One region of the Proteus sp. CA142267 genome, then DNA from elsewhere that is predicted to be linked to it. Evidence: predicted binding sites of a transcription regulator. Region 1 holds the regulator's gene; each other region holds the start of a gene.

Region 1 (5,012 bases):
ACAACGAGGCTCACCAACACGTGCAAATAAGAGACGTAGGTAGTCGTGAATTTCTGTAATCGTTCCCACTGTCGAACGTGGGTTGTGCGACGTAGATTTCTGCTCAATCGAAATAGCGGGGGATAAACCTTCAATATGGTCAACATCAGGTTTTTCCATCAACGAAAGAAACTGACGAGCATAAGCAGAAAGCGATTCCACATAGCGTCGTTGCCCTTCTGCATAAAGCGTATCAAAGGCTAAAGAAGATTTACCTGAGCCAGAAAGCCCCGTAATAACAATCAGTTTATCGCGAGGAATGATCAAGTTGATATTTTTTAGATTATGGGTGCGAGCGCCCCGTACTTCGATTTTATCCATGAATATATCCCGGATTGAGAGAGTCGCCGAAAAAGAAAGAATCGGATAATTATGACACAAAGTTAACTGAATGGATATACAGTATATATAGTGAAATTGAATGGTGATGTAACTCTGTCATTTTGAGACAGAAAAATTTCGACAATGTTCACAATTGAGAAATTCATCACACGTCATATTCAAATTTTAGCGTACGTGATAAACTTATTCGCTTATGATTTCAAAAAATTTACTTTCGCAGGAGTACCTCACATGGCGAGCAGAGGCGTAAACAAAGTTATTCTTATCGGTAATTTAGGGCAGGATCCAGAAATCCGTTATATGCCAAGTGGCGGTGCAGTTGCCAATCTAACACTGGCAACATCAGAAAGCTGGCGCGATAAACAAACCGGTGAAATGAAAGAAAAAACCGAGTGGCACCGTGTGGTAATTTTCGGCAAATTAGCGGAAATTGCGGGCGAATATCTGCGTAAAGGTTCACAAGTGTATATCGAAGGTCAGTTACAAACACGTAAATGGCAAGACCAAAGTGGTCAAGACAGATATAGCACTGAAGTTGTTGTTAACATTGGTGGCTCAATGCAGATGTTAGGCGGCCGTGGTGGCCAAGATGGCGCACCTTCTCAAGGTGGTCAAGGCGGTTGGGGTCAACCACAACAGCCACAAGCATCACAACAATTTAGCGGTGGTGCACAATCTCGCCCAGCACAACAACCAGCTGCCGCACCAGCGCCAAACAATGAACCACCAATGGATTTTGATGACGATATTCCGTTCTGATAGTTACTTGAGAACAATTTATCTAAAATCACTTAAAAAATTAACCCAGCTCAAGCTGGGTTTTTTGTTCTAACAACAGATACTTTTAAAAAGGACGTAATACCACAGTTATTTTCACAAAACCCCACTTTACACAAAGGTTTACTCTTGAAAAATATGATAGGATCTGTGTCATTAACAACGTCTGAGAGCATCTTATCCCCATGAATGAAGAGAAATTGCTCGCTCAGGCAGAAAAGATCTGCCAGAAACGAGGTGTTCGCCTGACTTCACAACGTCTGGCAGTATTACGTCTGATAATGCAGCAACCTTCTGCTATCAGCGCATATGATTTATTGGATTTATTACGCCAAGTTGAGCCACAAGCAAAACCACCTACTGTCTATCGTGGGTTAGAATTTTTACTTGAGCAAGGATTTATCCATAAAATAGAATCCACCAACAGTTATGTACTTTGTCATCATTTTGATGATGTTGAACATACGTCAGTAATGCTAATTTGTGACCGTTGTTTATCTGTCACTGAAAAGAATAGCCATAAAATTGAAGATGCAATTTCATTACTAGCAAAAGAGAGTGGATTTCATTTACGACATAGCGTCATAGAAATTCATGGATTATGTTCACAGTGCCACGAAGCACAAGAGTGTACACATCCTGAAGGTTGCCATCATGATCACAGTATGGATGATAACCTTAAGCAGAAAAAAACCGGCGACTATAAGCCTCGTTGAGCTTATAAAATACAAAAAGCCAGGTGACTTGTATCGTTGTCATAAGCACCTCCGTAATTAAAACACATCATATTGTAATTACATTTGTAGTGAAATGGTGTTTTTTTATACAAATTAGAAATAAAAAAATGCAGATGATTTTGTGGTCTTACATATCATCTGCATCTTTATAAAATAAGTTGTATTGACTTACGTTGGTACAAATTACAGCCATTCGCCGTTACGAATAACCCCTACTGCTAAACCTTCCACAGTAAAGCTTTGTTCGCGTAAATCGACGATAATAGGTGAAAATTCTGGGTTTTCTGCATGAAGTTCAATTTTATTACCGCTTTTCTTAAAGCGCTTTACTGTCACTTCATCTTCGATACGAGCCACAATAACTTGCCCGTTGTGAACATCTTGCGTTTTATGCACAGCAAGTAAATCACCATCCATAATGCCAATATCTTTCATTGACATACCATTAACGCGCAATAAAAAATCTGCACTTGGTTTAAATAGCATTGGGTCAACTTGATAGTGGCTTTCAATATGCTCTTGCGCTAAAAGTGGTTCACCAGCAGCGACTCGCCCAATTAATGGCAGTCCTTCTGGCTCTTCTTCCATTAGCAAACGGATACCTCTGGACGCACCAGAGACAATTTCTATCACGCCTTTACGAGCAAGAGCTTTTAAGTGCTCTTCTGCCGCATTTGGTGAGCGAAACCCAAGTTGGGAAGCTATTTCAGCCCGTGTTGGTGGCATACCCGTTTGCGAAATGTGATCACGAACCAAATCGTAAACCTGCTGCTGCCTTGCAGTTAATGCTTTCATTCCGCCCCCTGTTTGTTTATACAGTCAGACTGTGAGTATATACAGGTATATGACGATTTGAAACCTTAAATGAATATAAAACACGCATCTTTGGATTATTTTTCGACAAAAATCGAATTTTTTAACTTTATGCGAAGAAATGCCCCCAAAGAATGGTTACCCAAGTAAATAATCCCAATATAATAGCGATCAGAACGGCGGCAGAACCCATATCTTTTGCACGTCCGGATAATTCGTGGTATTCAGATCCAATTCGATCGACAACGGCTTCTATTGCACTATTTACTAGTTCCAAGATCACAACCAATACAACGGAACCAATGAGTAAAATGCGCTCTAGACCACTGACATCGATGAAAAATGAAAGGATAATTGCAACCAAGGTCACAATTGCTTCTTGTCTAAAAGCGGCTTCATTAATCCAAGCGGCACGAATGCCTTTGTATGAATAGCCACCGGCTTTGATGATTCGGGTAAGACCTTTATTTTGATTAGCCATAATAAACTCTATCGAAAACAAACGATTATTTTGCCACTTTTCTCTATTAATATTGTCACAGCACCACAGATCTACGAAAGACTTTCTGTTATGCTTTCGAAGTATTGCTAATAAGAGGCTACAACTATTTATGTCAGCTTGGCGTAAACTATATTATAACACATTGAATTTACCACTAAAATTATTGGTAAAAAGCAAACGAGTTCCGACTGATCCTATCGCTGAATTAGGGTTAGATACGTCGCGATCTTTCCTTTATGTTCTGCCTTATCATTCAAAGGCGGACTTACTGACATTACGACAGCAGTGTCTCTCTTTAGGATTGCCTGATCCGCTGCAACCTATCGAAATCAGTGGAACTAAGCTTCCTGCATATGTCTTTATTGATGACGGCCCAAGAGTATTCCGTTACTACTCGCCCGATCCTCGTAAAGATTCCGTGAAGACATTCCACGCTTATCTTGATGCACATCGTAATAACCCACATCTTGATATCGAGATGTTGCCGGTTTCCGTGATGTTTGGACGCTCTCCAGGTCGTGAAGGCCATAATGGCGTTCCACATTTACGTGTGCTTAACGGTATCCAAAAATTTATCGCTATCCTCTGGTTAGGTCGTGATAGCTTTGTTCGTTTTTCACCCACTGTTTCAATGCGTGAAATGGCGAACGAACACGGTACTGACACCAGTATAGCTCGAAAACTTGCGCGTGTTGCGCGTATCCACTTTTCACGTCAGCGTTTAGCGGCTGTTGGTCCAAAATTGCCAGCACGCCAAGATCTCTTCAATAAATTGCTCTCATCGAAAGCCATTGAAAAAGCGATTGAAGATGAATCAAAAGCGAAGAAAATCTCACTTGATAAAGCGCGTAAAAATGCCACAGATATCATGGAGGAAATTGCAGCTAATTTCTCATATGAAGCGGTGCGTATTAGTGATCGCGTATTAAGTTGGACATGGAATAAGCTCTACCAAGGTATCAACGTTTATAATGCCGAGCGAGTACGTAAACTCGCACAAGATGGGCATGAAATCGTTTATGTTCCTTGTCACCGTAGCCACATGGACTACTTACTACTTTCTTATGTGCTTTATCACCAAGGTTTAGTACCACCACATATTGCGGCAGGTATTAACCTCAATTTCTGGCCAGCAGGGCCTATTTTCCGCCGTTTAGGGGCTTTCTTTATCCGAAGAACCTTTAAAGGTAACAAGCTTTACTCCACCATTTTCCGCGAATATTTAGGTGAGCTATTTACACGTGGCTACTCGATTGAATATTTCGTTGAAGGTGGACGTTCTCGTACCGGTCGATTGTTAGATCCTAAAACAGGAACACTTTCAATGACTGTACAAGCCATGTTACGCGGTGAAACACGCCCTATCTCTGTTGTTCCAATTTACATTGGATATGAACACGTTATGGAAGTGGCAACCTATGCCAAAGAGTTACGTGGCGCAACAAAAGAGAAAGAAGGCTTTATGCAGATGGTCAGAGGATTACGTAAATTACGTAACCTTGGTCAAGGCTATGTGAACTTTGGTGAACCGATTTCTGTTGTCCAATACTTAAATCAGGCTGTTCCACAATGGCGTGATGATATTGACCCAATTGAGCCACAACGCCCAAGTTGGTTAAACCCAACAGTAAGCACACTGGCCGATAATATTATGGTTCATATCAATAATGCGGCGTCTATTAATGCAATCAACCTTGTTTCAACAGCCTTGTTGGCATCACGTCAGCGTGCTCTCACTAGAGAGCAACTATTAGAGCAAGTCGATTGTTATCTGCAATTATTACGCAATGTGCCTTATTCGA
Region 2 (5,012 bases), on a different contig from region 1:
CGATGATGCGCATGGTATTGGCGTTTTAGGTAAAGAAGGCCGAGGTAGTTGCGATGATGCAGGGATTAAACCTGAAATATTGGTAGTCACTTTTGGTAAAGCGTTTGGTGTCAGCGGAGCGGCTGTGCTTTGTAATAAGCCAACCGCAGAGTTTTTTGAACAATATGCTCGGCATCTTATTTATAGTACATCAATGCCACCGGCACAAGCTATAGCCTTAAACTCTGCTTTGAATGTTATTAAGCAAGCGGATAATGAACGGGAATATTTTCAACAATTAATTGATACCTTTCGCCAAGGTGTAATTTCACTTCCGATTAAATTATTACCTTCAAAAACGGCTATTCAGCCATTAATTATTGGTGATGAACAATTATGCCAAACACTTTCAGATTATCTGCAATCTAAAGGACTTTGGGTAAAAGCAATTTTCCCACCCACCGTACCCCCTCAAAGTGCACGTTTACGAATAACGTTAACTACTCGCCATCACCTTTCAGATATTAAGCTGTTAATCGAGACGCTTCATGTTTTCTTCAGTCAAAACAGATAAACAACGTATAGCTCAAGCTTTTGGTAAAGCAGCTATTCATTACGATAATCACGCTAATATTCAGCGTTATAGCGGCAATAAACTAATGGATTTAGCGCATCAGGATAGTGGCAATATTGTGTTAGATGCAGGATGTGGAACAGGATATTTCAGCCAAAAATGGAAGCAACAAGGCAAGTTTGTTATTGCACTTGATCTGTCACACAGCATGCTACAAATGGCAAAACAACAACAACGAGCTAATGGCTACTTACAAAGTGATATCGAACACTGCGCGATTGCACCACAAAGTGTGGACATTGTATTTAGTAATTTAGCGATGCAATGGTGTGAGGATTTATCTGGCGCTATTAAAACATTAATGAATACAGTCAATGTAAAAGGTGCTCTTTATTTCTCAACACTCACTACGTTGACACTGCAAGAAGTCAGAGATGCTTGGCAATCTCTTGATAAACACCCTCATGTAAATCCCTTTTTATCGCTTCAAGATATTGAGAAAGCGTGTCGTGGTTTTCATTGCCAATTTTCTACTGAAACTGTCACTGAACAATACAACTCATTACATGCGCTATTTGCTTCTTTGAAGGGGGTTGGCGCCAATTTTGTGCAGGGTGATCGACAAAAAGGGTTAATGACACGACAAAAATTCCGTGCACTAGAAAATGTGTGGAAAACAGAATCAGGTAAATATTTACTTACCTATCAAATTGTTATAGGAAAAATATCACATGGCTAAGACATGGTTTTTAACAGGCACAGATACAGAAGTAGGTAAAACCGTGGTAAGTAGTGCTCTATTGCAATGTGCGGCACATCAAGGGTATCAAACTCTGGGCTATAAACCTGTTGCATCAGGAAGTGAGTGGCTAAATGAAGGTTTACGTAATTCAGATGCACTTACACTGCAAAAATTCAGTACGGTAAAATTAGATTATCAGCGTATTAACCCTTACTGTTTTGAAACGCCTACATCGCCACATATTGTTAGTCAAGAAATGAACCAACCTATTGATTTTGATGTGATGTCAGAAGGATTGTCTTACTTAAACCAGCAAGCCGATTGGGTTTTAGTCGAAGGAGCGGGGGGGTGGTTTACACCACTATCAGAAAACCAATTTTTCTCTGATTGGGTTATCAATGAAAAGCTACCTGTTATTTTGACTGTGGGTGTTAAATTGGGTTGTATTAATCATGCGTTATTAACGCAACAAGCAATTATTCAATCTGGTTTAACATTGGCGGGTTGGATTGCGAACGAAGTTGAGCCAGCAGGGCGATATCAGAAAGAGTATCTGACAACATTAAAACAGCATATTAAAGCTCCATTCTTAGGTAAAATACCCTATTTAAACGAAGTAAAAGAGCATGATTTTACTCCTTATCTCGATCTTTCCTGTTTAAAACTAAGTTGATCGGTCATTATTAAGTAAGTTATAAAAGTCCATTTTTTATACCAATAAAAAAATAAAAAAAATAAATTTCGCCAATTTTGAGGGATATTTTAAGGTGGAAAAAAAGACGTAACCTACCGAGAGATAACAACTTTGTGTAGTTATCCACTATTCCTGTGGATAACCTTGTGTATTACCATTATAAAAATACTCTGAATAGAGAGAATACAAGGCATTGCTAAAGATTGGCGTTATTCTCAACTTTTATTTTTAATTCTTATATATCAATTAATTAAATAAAATCAATAGAGCGAATGATGTCAGTGTGTTTCTTTGAATAATTCACAATAAAGGGGGTTGCTTTTTGAAAAAACTCCAGTTCCAAAACTGGGGATAACTTATGCTAATTATTCAGACAAATTTTATTAGATAGAGATTGAAGCTGGATTTTTATCCAGTATCATAAGGAGTGTAAGCGAGGAGAAGAAAATATGAGCAAAGATTTTAAACTGCATTCTGAATTTAAACCGGGTGGTGATCAACCTGCTGCTATTGCCTCACTTTGTGAAGGATTAGATGATGGTCTTGCTCATCAAACTCTTTTGGGGGTAACAGGTTCAGGTAAAACCTTTACGATTGCCAATGTGATTGCCAATCTAAATCGTCCGACTATGGTGTTGGCGCCAAATAAAACATTGGCAGCACAGCTTTATAGTGAAATGAAAGAATTCTTCCCTGAAAATGCAGTGGAATACTTTGTTTCTTATTATGATTATTATCAGCCTGAAGCGTATGTTCCAAGCTCTGATACCTTTATTGAAAAAGATGCCTCTGTTAACGAACATATCGAACAAATGCGTCTATCAGCCACTAAAGCCTTGCTAGAACGTAAAGATGTTATTGTTGTGTCATCGGTTTCTGCTATCTATGGTTTGGGTGATCCTGATAGCTATTTAAAAATGATGCTTCATCTGACTAATGGCATGATAATCGACCAACGTGCCATTTTACGTCGCCTTGCTGATTTACAATATACTCGCAATGATCAAGCTTTTCAGCGCGGTACATTTCGTGTCCGTGGTGAAGTGATAGATATCTTTCCTGCTGAATCTGATGATTATGCATTACGTGTTGAGCTTTTTGATGAAGAAGTCGAACGTCTTTCACTGTTTGACCCTTTAACGGGGCAAATTCACTACAATGTACCCCGTTTTACCGTTTATCCTAAAACGCACTATGTCACCCCGCGTGAACGTATTCTTGAAGCGATGGAAGAAATCAAAAAAGAACTCGCAGAGAGACGCAAAGTGCTTTTAGCTAACGATAAACTGGTAGAAGAGCAACGCGTGACACAGCGCACTCAATTTGATCTCGAAATGATGAATGAGTTGGGATATTGCTCCGGTATCGAAAACTATTCCCGCTATTTGTCAGGTAGAGGTCCCGGTGAGCCACCTCCAACTCTGTTTGATTACCTTCCTGCTAACGGTTTATTAGTGATTGATGAATCACACGTTACTATTCCTCAAATTGGTGGAATGTATAAAGGCGACCGCTCTCGTAAAGAAACCCTCGTTGAATATGGTTTCCGTTTACCTTCTGCACTTGATAACCGCCCATTACGTTTTGAAGAGTTTGAGGCATTAGCACCACAAACAATTTATGTTTCAGCGACGCCAGGTAAATATGAGCTTGAAAAATCGGGTGATGAAATTGTTGAGCAAGTCGTAAGGCCAACAGGCTTACTTGATCCCATTGTCGAAGTGCGACCAGTTGGTACGCAAGTTGATGATTTACTTTCTGAAATTCGTATTCGTGCAGCAAAAAATGAACGTGTGCTGGTAACAACACTGACAAAACGAATGGCTGAAGATTTAACGGAATATCTTGAGGAGCATGGCGAGCGTGTTCGTTATTTACACTCTGATATTGATACTGTTGAGCGTGTCGAAATTATTCGTGATTTGCGCCTAGGTGAGTTTGATGTCTTAGTGGGTATCAACTTACTTCGTGAAGGTTTGGATATGCCAGAAGTCTCTTTGGTGGCGATTTTGGACGCTGATAAAGAGGGCTTCTTACGTTCAGAGCGTTCATTGATTCAGACCATTGGTCGTGCAGCTCGTAACCTAGAAGGTAAAGCGATTTTATATGGCGATAAAATTACTGATTCAATGGCGAGAGCTATAAGTGAAACTGAACGCCGTCGTGAGAAACAACAACAGTTTAATCTTGAGCATGGCATTGTGCCTAAAGGGTTAAATAAGAAAGTGGGCGATATCCTTAAGATTGGCCAGCCTTCTCAAGGACGTAATAAGAAAGGGCATAAGGCAGCGGATATTCATGAAAATTATCCGTTGTTATCAACGGCTGAATTGGAGAAAGAGATCCAACGCTTAGAAGCCGAAATGTATCAATATGCAAAAGATCTTGAATTTGAGAAAGCGGCGAGTACTCGTGATAAGTTGCAGGCATTACGCGCTCAGTTTATTGCTAACTCTTAATCAAAGAAATTAAGCTCACAAATTGATAAAGGGATATCCGTATTTTTACAGGGATTATTCCTTTTTATCTTCTATCTTCCATTTTTTGCCTTGTTTGATATTCCCTTAATGGCGTTCAACTGTTTAAATACCACAACAAACAAAGCGTCAATTATTTACAAAGATAAAAAAGACATTAAGGACAGTGAATGAGTGGTTATGTTTATGCAGGGTTTCCCAGCTCTGCAGGGGTAATTCTTGGTGTTATTCTTCTTATTATGCTTTTTAAATGGCTACGCAAATTTGCTGTACAAGATAGTGAGTTACAAAAACCATCAACAGCAGGGCAGGAGCCCATTTTATCTGAAGCAGAAAATACGTCAGGTCAGTTGTTGCCCAATGAATGGGGTTTATATGTTGCAGCACCTTATGCCGCAATGAATGAGTGGGCATATAACGAATACGATCCAGGTAAAGATGATGGTGGATTATCAGCAGGTTGGGGAATTAACGACCGTTGGGATTTAGTTTATCAACTATTTTGGTTGCTCACTCAAGGTCACACTAATGATTTTTATCAGCTAC
Region 3 (5,012 bases), on a different contig from region 1:
GCCTGAAGATAATTGGACTGGCTATACTGGATTTATTCACAATGTGTTGTTTGAGAACTACCTCAAAAATCATCCAGCACCAGAAGATTGTGAATTCTATATGTGTGGACCACCAGTGATGAACGCAGCAGTTATTAAAATGCTCAAAGATTTAGGCGTTGAAGATGAAAACATTATGCTGGATGACTTTGGCGGTTGATCCTAACTTCCGATAAAGCATAAATGAATGAAATGACAAGCGCCCACTGATGTGGGCGCTCATGATCAGAAGAGAGAGTTATGTTAAAAAGAAAGATGATAAATTGGATAGTGATGCTGTCTGCATTAGTTCTATTATCTGCATGTGGTGAAAAGCAGCAGGTATTAGAAGGAGAAACGATGGGAACTTATTACTCGATTAAATATGTTCCTGATAGTAATTCACCTCCACAAAACGTCTTACAAACAGAGATTGATCGTATTCTTGAAGAAGTTAACGATCAAATGTCAACATATCGTCCTCATTCTGAACTCAGTCGTTTCAATCAAAGTCGTGAAATTAATACCCCATTTCCTGTTTCACCTGCGACAGCTAAAGTAGTCAGTGAAGCTATTCGTATTAATAAAATGACTGATGGTGCTTTAGATGTGACTGTGGGGCCGTTAGTTAATTTATGGGGATTTGGTCCAGAAGGCCGATTTACGCATCAACCTTCTGAAGATGAATTAGCAAAACGTAAACAGTGGATTGGTATTAATTACCTTGCTGTAGAAGGTAATACGTTAATTAAAAAGATCCCTGAACTTTATGTCGATCTCTCTTCAATTGCGAAAGGCTATGGTGTTGATGCTGTAGCTGAATATTTAATTTCACAGAATATCACTAACTATATGGTTGATATTGGTGGTGAAGTAAGAACCCAAGGTGTGAATGGTAATGACAAGCTTTGGCGTATAGCGATTGAAAAACCAGCTAATGATGGCACAAAACAGAGTGTTCAGTTAATTATTGAGCCGGGTGATAATTCAATAGCCACTTCTGGTGATTATCGTAACTATTTTGAAGAAAATGGTGTTCGTTTTTCTCATACTATTGACCCAACCACTGGTCATCCTATTACACATAACCTAGTTTCTATCACTGTGATCGTGCCAACTTGCATGAGTGCTGATGGACTTTCGACAGGATTGAATGTTTTAGGGCCTGAAAAAGGGTTAGCCGTAGCAAACGAGCTAAATATTCCTGTCTTTATGATAGTGAAAACTGATAATGGGTTTGAAGAGCGTTATAGTAAAGCGTTCGCCCCATTCTTGAAAAAGTAGAATTTAAGGAGAGAAGGTTATGTTAAAAATATTTCTATTTGCCTTCATCTTATTCTTGATTGCCTTCTTTGGTATGGCGTTAGGCTATATTGTAAAACGTAAAAGCCTTCAAGGTAGCTGTGGCGGTTTAGGTGCTATGGGCATAGAGAAAGAGTGTGATTGCCCCGAACCTTGTGATGCACGTAAAAAACGTATGGCAAAAGATGCAGCAAGAGAAGAATTGCTTAATAAAAATAGAATTCTTTAAATAAGATACAAAAATAAAAAAAAGAGTGGTGTGTATATTCACATCACTCTTTTTTATTTTATCCCTTTCTAAGGAAACGAAGATAAAAGCGAGGGCGTTTACTCTTTTCTAAATGCTTTCATATTTGCGGGTGAATCGACCATAACCGCATCAGCACCCAATTCAGTGGCTTGAATATAGTCTTTCTCTGTGTTGATCCCAAAAAGAACAATATGAGCATTGCCTCCAGCACGAAAACAAGACATCGCATCTTTATCCCAACTCAGAACTGAAGCAGAGCGCGCTTCACCTAATGTGTACTTCTCAACAACTTCGACTTTGCGGTGCAGCTCAAGTCCATACCAACGAGTAATATCTAAGTTTTCAGGTAACAGGCAAACATGGCTCATAGTGATATTAGCTAGAATATCACGAGTGATATCACGGCTTTCAAAACGTTGTACATTAGTCGGCAAAGCATCAAGAAATGCAGTATTTGTAGAATAAACGCGGGTTCTATCCAGTGCGTTATGATTACTAAGTACAGTTATTAATGCCTCACCTTGAGTTGCTGGATCAGCATCTGGTGATTTTAAATCAAGATAAAATTGTGTTGTGGGGAATTGAGTTAAGATCTCATCCAATGTCGGAATGGTGACACCTTTATTTCGATAAGGAAATTGCTGGGCTTCACCAAATTTATAGCCGGCATCCCATTGCTTCAGTTGCTGTGCAGTAAATTCAGAAATACTGCCTTGTCCATTCGTTAAGCTTTTTAAATCGCTAGGGCGATAAAGAACAGGAATATTATCTTTTGATAATTGAATAGTGATCCAAATTGCATCAGCTTGATTAGAGAGCGCTGTTTTTATAGCAATTTCAGTATTTTCAGGGGCATCAGCTGTGCCACCACGATGTGCAATAATTTTAGGAGATGCCATAAGGATTACAGAATAAAAAAAGAGAGAAATAGCGATGAATAATTTGATCATGAAAAATTATTTCCTTGTTTTATATATAGTTACAAAACAATATTCAAAAGTAATGTAATTAATCAACGAGCAAAAATAATCTATCATCACTTTGTGACAATTCTATAAATAAACAGACTAATTCAGATTTTTATGGGAAATACACCTCAATCGAGGGAGATAAGAGCGAATAAAAATTGTAGTTAATATTCATTTACTGTATATTTAAACAGTAAACAAGGTGAGGTGATTGTATGCGTAAAATTATTCATGTTGATATGGATTGTTTTTATGCTGCGATTGAAATGCGAGATAATCCAGCACTAAAAGAGATCCCTATTGCGGTTGGAGGCAATGCTTCTAGTCGAGGTGTGATCTGCACGGCGAATTATCCCGCCCGTCGTTTTGGTGTCCGTAGTGCTATGTCAACGGCAACAGCGTTGAAGTTATGTCCTCACTTAAAAGTGCTATCCGGTAGGATGGCTCTCTATAAAGAAACATCAGCAAAAATATGCCAAATCTTTTCTCGTTATACTCATCTTATTGAACCTCTTTCACTCGATGAAGCTTACCTTGATGTATCTGACAGTAAGCATTGTCATGGCTCAGCAACGCTGATAGCTCAAGAAATTCGCCAGCAAATTTTTGATGAGTTAAATCTCACGGCATCCGCAGGTATTGCACCGATTAAATTTCTTGCAAAAATTGCCTCTGATATGAATAAACCAAATGGGCAATTTGTTATTACACCAGAACAAGTCGATGATTTTATTTTAAAATTACCACTTAATAAAATACCGGGTGTAGGTAAGGTGACATTTGCTCGTTTGCAAGAAATGGGGTTAGAAACTTGTGCTGATATTCGTCGCACCGATGTCATTTCTTTAGTAAAAGCGTTTGGAAAATTTGGTCAAAATTTATGGGAACGCAGTCATGGTATTGATGAACGTGAAATTAATCCAGATAGACTCAGGAAATCAGTCGGAGTTGAACGTACTTTTGCCTCAGATATTAATTCTTGGGATGATTGTTTGGCATTACTTGATGGATTGTATAGCGAATTAGAAAGGCGATTAACAAAAGTTAAACCGGATCTAAGAATAGCAAGGCAAGGCGTTAAATTAAAATTTGATGATTTTCAATTAACAACACAAGAGCATGCTCATCCTATTTTAGAAAAAGCCGATTTAATCAATATTGCCTATCAAGCATGGCATGAGCGTCGAAATGGTAGAGGTGTTCGGTTAATCGGATTTCATGTCACCTTGCAAGATCCACAAATAGAGCGACAACTTCTTTTAGCGTTATAAAAATTAAAAAAACCATAGTCAATCAATAGATAGACTATGGTTAACACAGTTAATTTATGTAGTTAATCTATGTAGCATTACCAACGATAATTCATTGTTGCTGTCATCGTTCTTCCAATGCCATAAAAACAAGCCGTATCACCAGCACAAGATGCAACATAATGTTTATTCGCAATATTATTCATATTAAGCTGAATTTCAGCACCTTTTAAAGAAGGTGATAATTCACCTAATGAATAACCAATCATCGCATCGTAAAGAGTCACTGCAGGTACACTAACTGTATTTTTGGTATCGCCTTGAGATACACCCAGATATCTGACACCAACACCCGCTTTAGCGCCATTAAATAGCCCAGAGGTTTCATCATATTGACCCCAAAGTGATGCTATATGTTTAGGAACTCTAGGGAGTTCTTTTCCTTGTGTTCCCGCAATAATGGTTTTTCTTACTTCAGTATGGGTATAAGAATAACTGCTGATAAATGAAATGTTTTCAGTTAATTGGCTATTAATTTGTGCTTCAACACCACGGCTTCTAATTTCACCCACTGGTTCAAAATACGCTTTTTCAGCATTGTAGTTGGTAACATTACGTTGTTGTAATTGATAAACAGAGAGTGTTGCCAATGTTTGCTCATTTGGTGTGAGGTGTTTTATTCCGGCCTCTAATTGACGACCTTCGCTAGGCTCAAAAGGGGCACTTCCTGGTGCTCGGCGAGTTTGTAAATTAGGTTCGAACGAAGTGCTATAGCTTATATATGGTGAAATACCATTATCAAAAGCATATAAAAGCCCAGCACGACCCGTTAGTTTATGATCATCTTGCTGATCATAGCTTTTCGCTAAGAAATCATGAGTACGAACTTGAGCCCAATCTTGGCGTAATCCTGCAAGTAAGATCCAATTTTTCCATTGGATCTGATCTTGTAGATATAACCCAATTTGATCACGTTTTTGTAGCTGATCGGTCGCAGGTTTTTGTAAACTCATATCGATAGGATAATGATAGTTAGGATTACGCCAGTCAAGATCGTACTCTGGCCCTATTGCTCGAAGCAAATTATCTTGATCTTTGCTCCATTGATAATCAATACCAGCAATCACAGTATGATTAAGTTTTGCAGTGGTAAAGTCGGCTTGTAAACGAGTATCTATTCCTAAAGTATCTGTTTCACGTTGCTCTTGTTGTGCTCGGCGTTCA
Region 4 (5,012 bases), on a different contig from region 1:
CAATTAGAGAACCTAGAATGTGGCTGGAAGTGGGCCTACCTAGTAAAAAAACACCGCGAAGGTGAATTAATTACCCGTTATATAGAAAAAAGTGCCGCTGATGAAGTTATTGAGCAATTGTTGCTTCTTGAATCGCAACCATTAAAAGTTTTAGAGTGGATAGATTTGCATATGGCTCCTGATTTATCTAATCGGATGAAGCAAACTATTCGTGCTCGTAGAAAGCGTTATTTTAATGCTGAGCATCAACATACGCGCAAAAAATCAATCGACTTAACGTTTAAAGTCTGGCAACGCTTATCTGCTTTGTCACAACGAAGAGGGATCACATTATCAGAAACGATAGTGCAATTAATCGAAGACGCTGAGCGAAAAGAACAATATGCATTGAAAGTGCATAGTTTAAAAGATGGGCTTATTGAGTTATTAGAACGCGATAAAGAAAAATAAGTTATATTAATTTTGGTTAACCGACTTTGATAATTTATTTTTATAGTTTTTTTTGTTCTATGTTTTTATTGTGATATTTCATACCTGTTCGAAAACATTTTTGTCTTTATGTTCCTACCTTAATTTTATCTCTATAAAGAAAAACCCTGCCAGTGGCAGGGTTTTGAATTCATCAACAGTAGATTATTCTACTATATGAATTATTGACCAGGTTGAACAACAACTTCAGTTGTACCTTGGATTTCAATTTCAACACGACGGTCTGGCGCTAAGCAATCGATCAGAGCTGAACGAGCTTTAACGTTGTCACATGTGTTGCCAGTAACTGGATTTTCTTTACCACGACCTTCTGCAGAGATGCTGTTTGCAGGGATACCTTTAGATACCAGGTAATCAACTACAGATTGAGCACGTTTTTCTGACAGAGGTAGGTTGTAGTTTTGTGAACCGATACGGTCAGTGTAACCAATAACTACTACACGACCTTGAGTTGGGTCGATGTTAGCCAGTTCAGTGTACAGACCATTCAGAGCTTCTTGACCTTCAGCTTTCAGTGTAGATTTGTTGAAGTTAAACAGAACGTCTGAACGCAGAGTAAAGGTTTTGTTCTCAACAACTGGAGCTGGAGCTACAACTGGTGCTGGAGCTACAACTGGTGCTGGAGTTTCTTGGTTGAAGCGGTAAGCAACACCAACACTCAGCATGCCGTTGTCTGGACGTGCATTCAGAGTACCTTTATCACCAATGTTGTTGATCCACTGATATTCAACACGAGTAGCAATGTTTGGAGTGATCGCGTATTCAGTACCTAATGCGAATACTGGAGAAACACCAGTGTCGTTATTAGAAAAACGTTCTTGTTTTGGAGATAAAGAAGTAGCGTTTTTAGTTGCAGAAGAATCTGCACGCCATACCATACCACCTAAACGTGTATAAACGTCTAAGTCTTCCATTACTGGATAGCTTAATTTAGTGGTTAATTGGATACCTTGAGCACGGAATGCACCGTTGTCATATGAACCTTTATAAGTCATACGACCTAACCAATCATAACCCAGTTCAAAACCTAAGTATTGGTTGTACTGATAACCAGCAAATGCACCTGCACCTAACTGATCACGGTGAGTGTTACCGTTACCGATAGAAGTTTCACCGAAATGGTTACTAGTACCTTGGTATTGAGACCAACCTAATTTACCACCGGTATACCAGGTATTGTCTTTTGGAGCTGCTTGCGCTGCAGTTGCGAAAGCTGCCACTGCCACTGCTAATGCGATAGCTGTCTTTTTCATTTTACGCCTCGTTATCATCCAAGTTAGGCATTTGGCTTTAAGCCTTATTATTTGCCCTTGGTTAAATTATTGTTAGGAATCCAATGCTTTCATCAAATGATGATCCCAAAAATGGGATTTAAAGCATAACCTTAACGACATAAAGTCTACAATGAACTTAAAAAGTTACAAGTAATCCTTTAAAATTCGACTTAAAATTTTAAAAAGATCCGCCTTATTCCACAATGGGAAATATTCTGTATTTTTGTTAAATTTATTGTAACTATATGATTTAAGTTATAAATACATTTGACTTATCTTAAATGATATCAGGGCGTTTTGAGTATTAGGAAAACTCTTAAATTTCACTAATGGTAGTGAATTGAATGAATTTTTACGGAATTCAAATGTCGTTTAGATGCATTACTACTTTCTAAATGGATATTCGTATTAATTTGCTGTCGCATAATAAACCCGAGAGTTTTTCCTTTACTGGCAGCAGATTCTAACCGTTTCATCTCTTCTGACGATATTTCTGGTAACCAACCGAGTACTACACTGTAATTACCACTCACCAGTGCTTTTTCCATTAAATCAACAGTGTTTATCATATTTATATGATTTAATTGGATTATTTTGTTAAGTGGTAATCCTGCATTTTTTAACCAAGCACGATTTAGCTTTTGTTGTGGGTTTAACCACAATAACCAGCGTGATTCATGGCTATACTGTTTAAGTAGTGGTAAAAGGATGTGATTAATAACGAGCGGATTTTGGTAGAGAAGTTCACTCACCATACCTTGTTTATTATTACTATCGTAAGTCGCCACTGTTGAAGGGATAGATAGAGGTAATACCTCATTTGAGATCTCTTGGAGAATGGCGTTCTGTCTTGTCGGAGATGATGTTGAGAGTTTCATATTTACCTCGTTCCATATGTACTGTATGAATATACAGTATCTCTATATTTCGCTTAAATCAAGCTCATTTTTTTGAAAGTTCCTCTCAAATTTTATGTAAATCTCTATTTTCAAGCGGTTAACTATTGGCAATAAAAAGGAAATTCTTTATTGTCTTTCTTGTTATGTCTTATGCATGTTTTTGAATTCAAAGATAAAATTAAATCTTAAAATTTGTATTGGAGTTTCAATGTTATTTTTACCTGAGCAAAGGAAGGCTCATTTGTTATCGCGTATTGCGCAATATGGGGAGTTAACAACAAAGTCTCAATTTGGTGGTGTTAGCTTAATGATTGATGATGTTATGTTTGCTATCACATCTGATAATGAGTTTTATTTAAAAGGAAGTGGTTTTTTAGAAACTCTCTATAAGGCAACAAAAATGAGCTCCTATACCTATTTGAAAAAGGGAGTTCCTATCATATTGCGTTATTACCATATAACAGATTCACTATGGGAAAATCAGCAGAAATTAGATCAATATATTGATATGTCATATCACTACAGCATTCAAGAATATTTAGGGCAACGAAAAAAGCCTTGCAGAATAAAAGACTTACCTAATCTAGGTGTGATATTAGAAAAAAGATTGAATCAAATTGGTATTAATCAAGTTGAAGAACTGCGCTTAATCGGTGCTAAAGCGTGTTATCTAAAACTAATGCATAGCCACAATTTGAGAAATAGTGAACTTTTACTTTCATTGGCAGGAGCAATCGTCGGGTGCCATCGTTCAGTATTACCTAGTCAACTTAAAATGGAATTATTAAATTGGTACAACGAATTGTCTTTTCAATAAGATAAAAGTAATGACTGTTATTTTCTCTAATATGCTTATGGGAATTAGAGAAAATAACGTCAATTAGAGATTAGACTTGGGGTTGATGTAGGCTATTTGATTCGCTTTGCTCAATAATTTGGATACAACTAATAATTTGTGGCAGTAAATCTAATAGTAATCGGATTTGAGTGAGTACCAATTGAATACGAGGGTTATCTGCATTAGGTAATAGATTGATCCTTTCAATTAATTCTACATGAGATTGCTTAAACTCTTCATCTTGAGGCGTTTTTCGACGTAAAGCTGAATCGATATAACAAACAGTATCATTAAGCAAAGTGAGTACATTCTCATCTTTTATTTTTGAACGATGAACACCAAGTGCAGAAATATAACTGAGTAAAGTATGATTTAAGCAAAGCAGCTGGAAAGCAACTTCTTGGGAAGCTTGATAACTTTTTGGTTCTGATGACATATTGGAGATTAGTGAGGCTAACTCACCATCACTGCTATGGGCATTTCGACGAGCAATTCGATAGCTCAAGCTATTATTTTTTCCTTGGTAATACTGAATAAGGATGGCATCAAGATAATAGCAATTATTTGTCATTGTTTTTTGAATAACAACAGGCAATTGGCGGAATTTCCAATCAGGCCAAATAAAGCTGACAGCAAACCATGCTATGGCACAGCCAATTAAGGTATCGATAATACGGGGGAGGGCAACATCATAGCCTTCACCCAGTAAATTGAAGCTTAATAAAACCAATAAAGTAATAAATAGTGTGGCATGTGCATATTGTATGGTTCTAAATGCAAAAAAGAGCGTACCAGTTATCACAATTAAAACTAACTGGCCTTCGATTGAAGGAACAAAATATAAAATAGGGAAACCGATTAAAATACCAATAATAGTACCACTCACACGTAAGGTAAGACGTCGGCGAGTGGCATTGTAGTTGGGTTGGCAAACAAACAGGCTGGTCAATAATATCCAATAGCCTCTATCCAATTGGAAAAATTGAATAATGGCATAACCAATACATAACACGAGTGACATCCTAACGGCATGTCTAAAAAGTGCCGATTTAGGCGTGAGATGCTCTTTTATTCTTAGTGCAATATCGCGCCACCCAGTTAAACCATCATCAGAAAGTTGCGTCTCTTCCTTTTGGTCATGAGATATTTGGTATTGCTCTGTACTAATACTTCGTAAAAGCGCATCAATACCTTGAAGATTTTGCAGTAAGTTATTTAAAGGTGTTATTAATTGAGGCTCTGAAGTTGTGTTTTTTAAATGACTTAATGCATTTTCTAAATAATTTATAGCACGTTCTAATGAAGGATTATGCTGATATTTTTTATGCCAAAGAATAGATTGTGCAACTTGTTCACAAGCCCGTGCCTGCATAGAAAGTAGACGTTGAAAACGAAATAACACATCGCTATGTCGCAATTCATTACTTAATAGTTGGTATTGAACATGTGACGAACTTGCTCGCTCATGAATATCTTGAGCAACAAAATAGTAATGAAGTGTGAAACGACTAC

Evidence for each region. The regulator LexA, encoded in region 1, represses DNA repair genes until DNA is damaged. The targets are predictions, from matches to a motif close to TNCTGTATGTACATACAGNA.
Region 2: the regulator LexA is predicted to act here: its motif matches at 2,388-2,407, upstream of uvrB (excinuclease ABC subunit UvrB).
Region 3: the regulator LexA is predicted to act here: its motif matches at 2,715-2,734, upstream of dinB (DNA polymerase IV).
Region 4: the regulator LexA is predicted to act here: its motif matches at 2,661-2,680, upstream of sulA (SOS-induced cell division inhibitor SulA).

The regions. Positions count from the first base shown of each region.
Region 1 covers NZ_QPMG01000015.1:24,238-29,249, reverse strand. The annotation lists gene uvrA (excinuclease ABC subunit UvrA) at 1-360, opposite strand, end outside; gene ssb1 (single-stranded DNA-binding protein SSB1) at 613-1,140, shown strand; gene zur (zinc uptake transcriptional repressor Zur) at 1,344-1,874, shown strand; gene lexA (transcriptional repressor LexA) at 2,079-2,690, opposite strand; gene C0T34_RS17420 (diacylglycerol kinase) at 2,818-3,189, opposite strand; gene plsB (glycerol-3-phosphate 1-O-acyltransferase PlsB) at 3,320-5,012, shown strand, end outside.
Region 2 covers NZ_QPMG01000002.1:146,547-151,558, forward strand. The annotation lists gene bioF (8-amino-7-oxononanoate synthase) at 1-553, shown strand, start outside; gene bioC (malonyl-ACP O-methyltransferase BioC) at 528-1,292, shown strand; gene bioD (dethiobiotin synthase) at 1,285-1,968, shown strand; gene uvrB (excinuclease ABC subunit UvrB) at 2,439-4,448, shown strand; gene C0T34_RS06440 (DUF1266 domain-containing protein) at 4,637-5,012, shown strand, end outside.
Region 3 covers NZ_QPMG01000011.1:40,757-45,768, reverse strand. The annotation lists gene nqrF (NADH:ubiquinone reductase (Na(+)-transporting) subunit F) at 1-199, shown strand, start outside; gene C0T34_RS15730 (FAD:protein FMN transferase) at 280-1,302, shown strand; gene nqrM ((Na+)-NQR maturation NqrM) at 1,322-1,549, shown strand; gene C0T34_RS15720 (glycerophosphodiester phosphodiesterase family protein) at 1,648-2,520, opposite strand; gene dinB (DNA polymerase IV) at 2,754-3,809, shown strand; gene C0T34_RS15710 (TonB-dependent siderophore receptor) at 3,887-5,012, opposite strand, start outside.
Region 4 covers NZ_QPMG01000002.1:338,892-343,903, forward strand. The annotation lists gene matP (macrodomain Ter protein MatP) at 1-450, shown strand, start outside; gene ompA (porin OmpA) at 651-1,742, opposite strand; gene sulA (SOS-induced cell division inhibitor SulA) at 2,090-2,641, opposite strand; gene C0T34_RS07230 (TfoX/Sxy family DNA transformation protein) at 2,871-3,479, shown strand; gene yccS (YccS family putative transporter) at 3,550-5,012, opposite strand, start outside.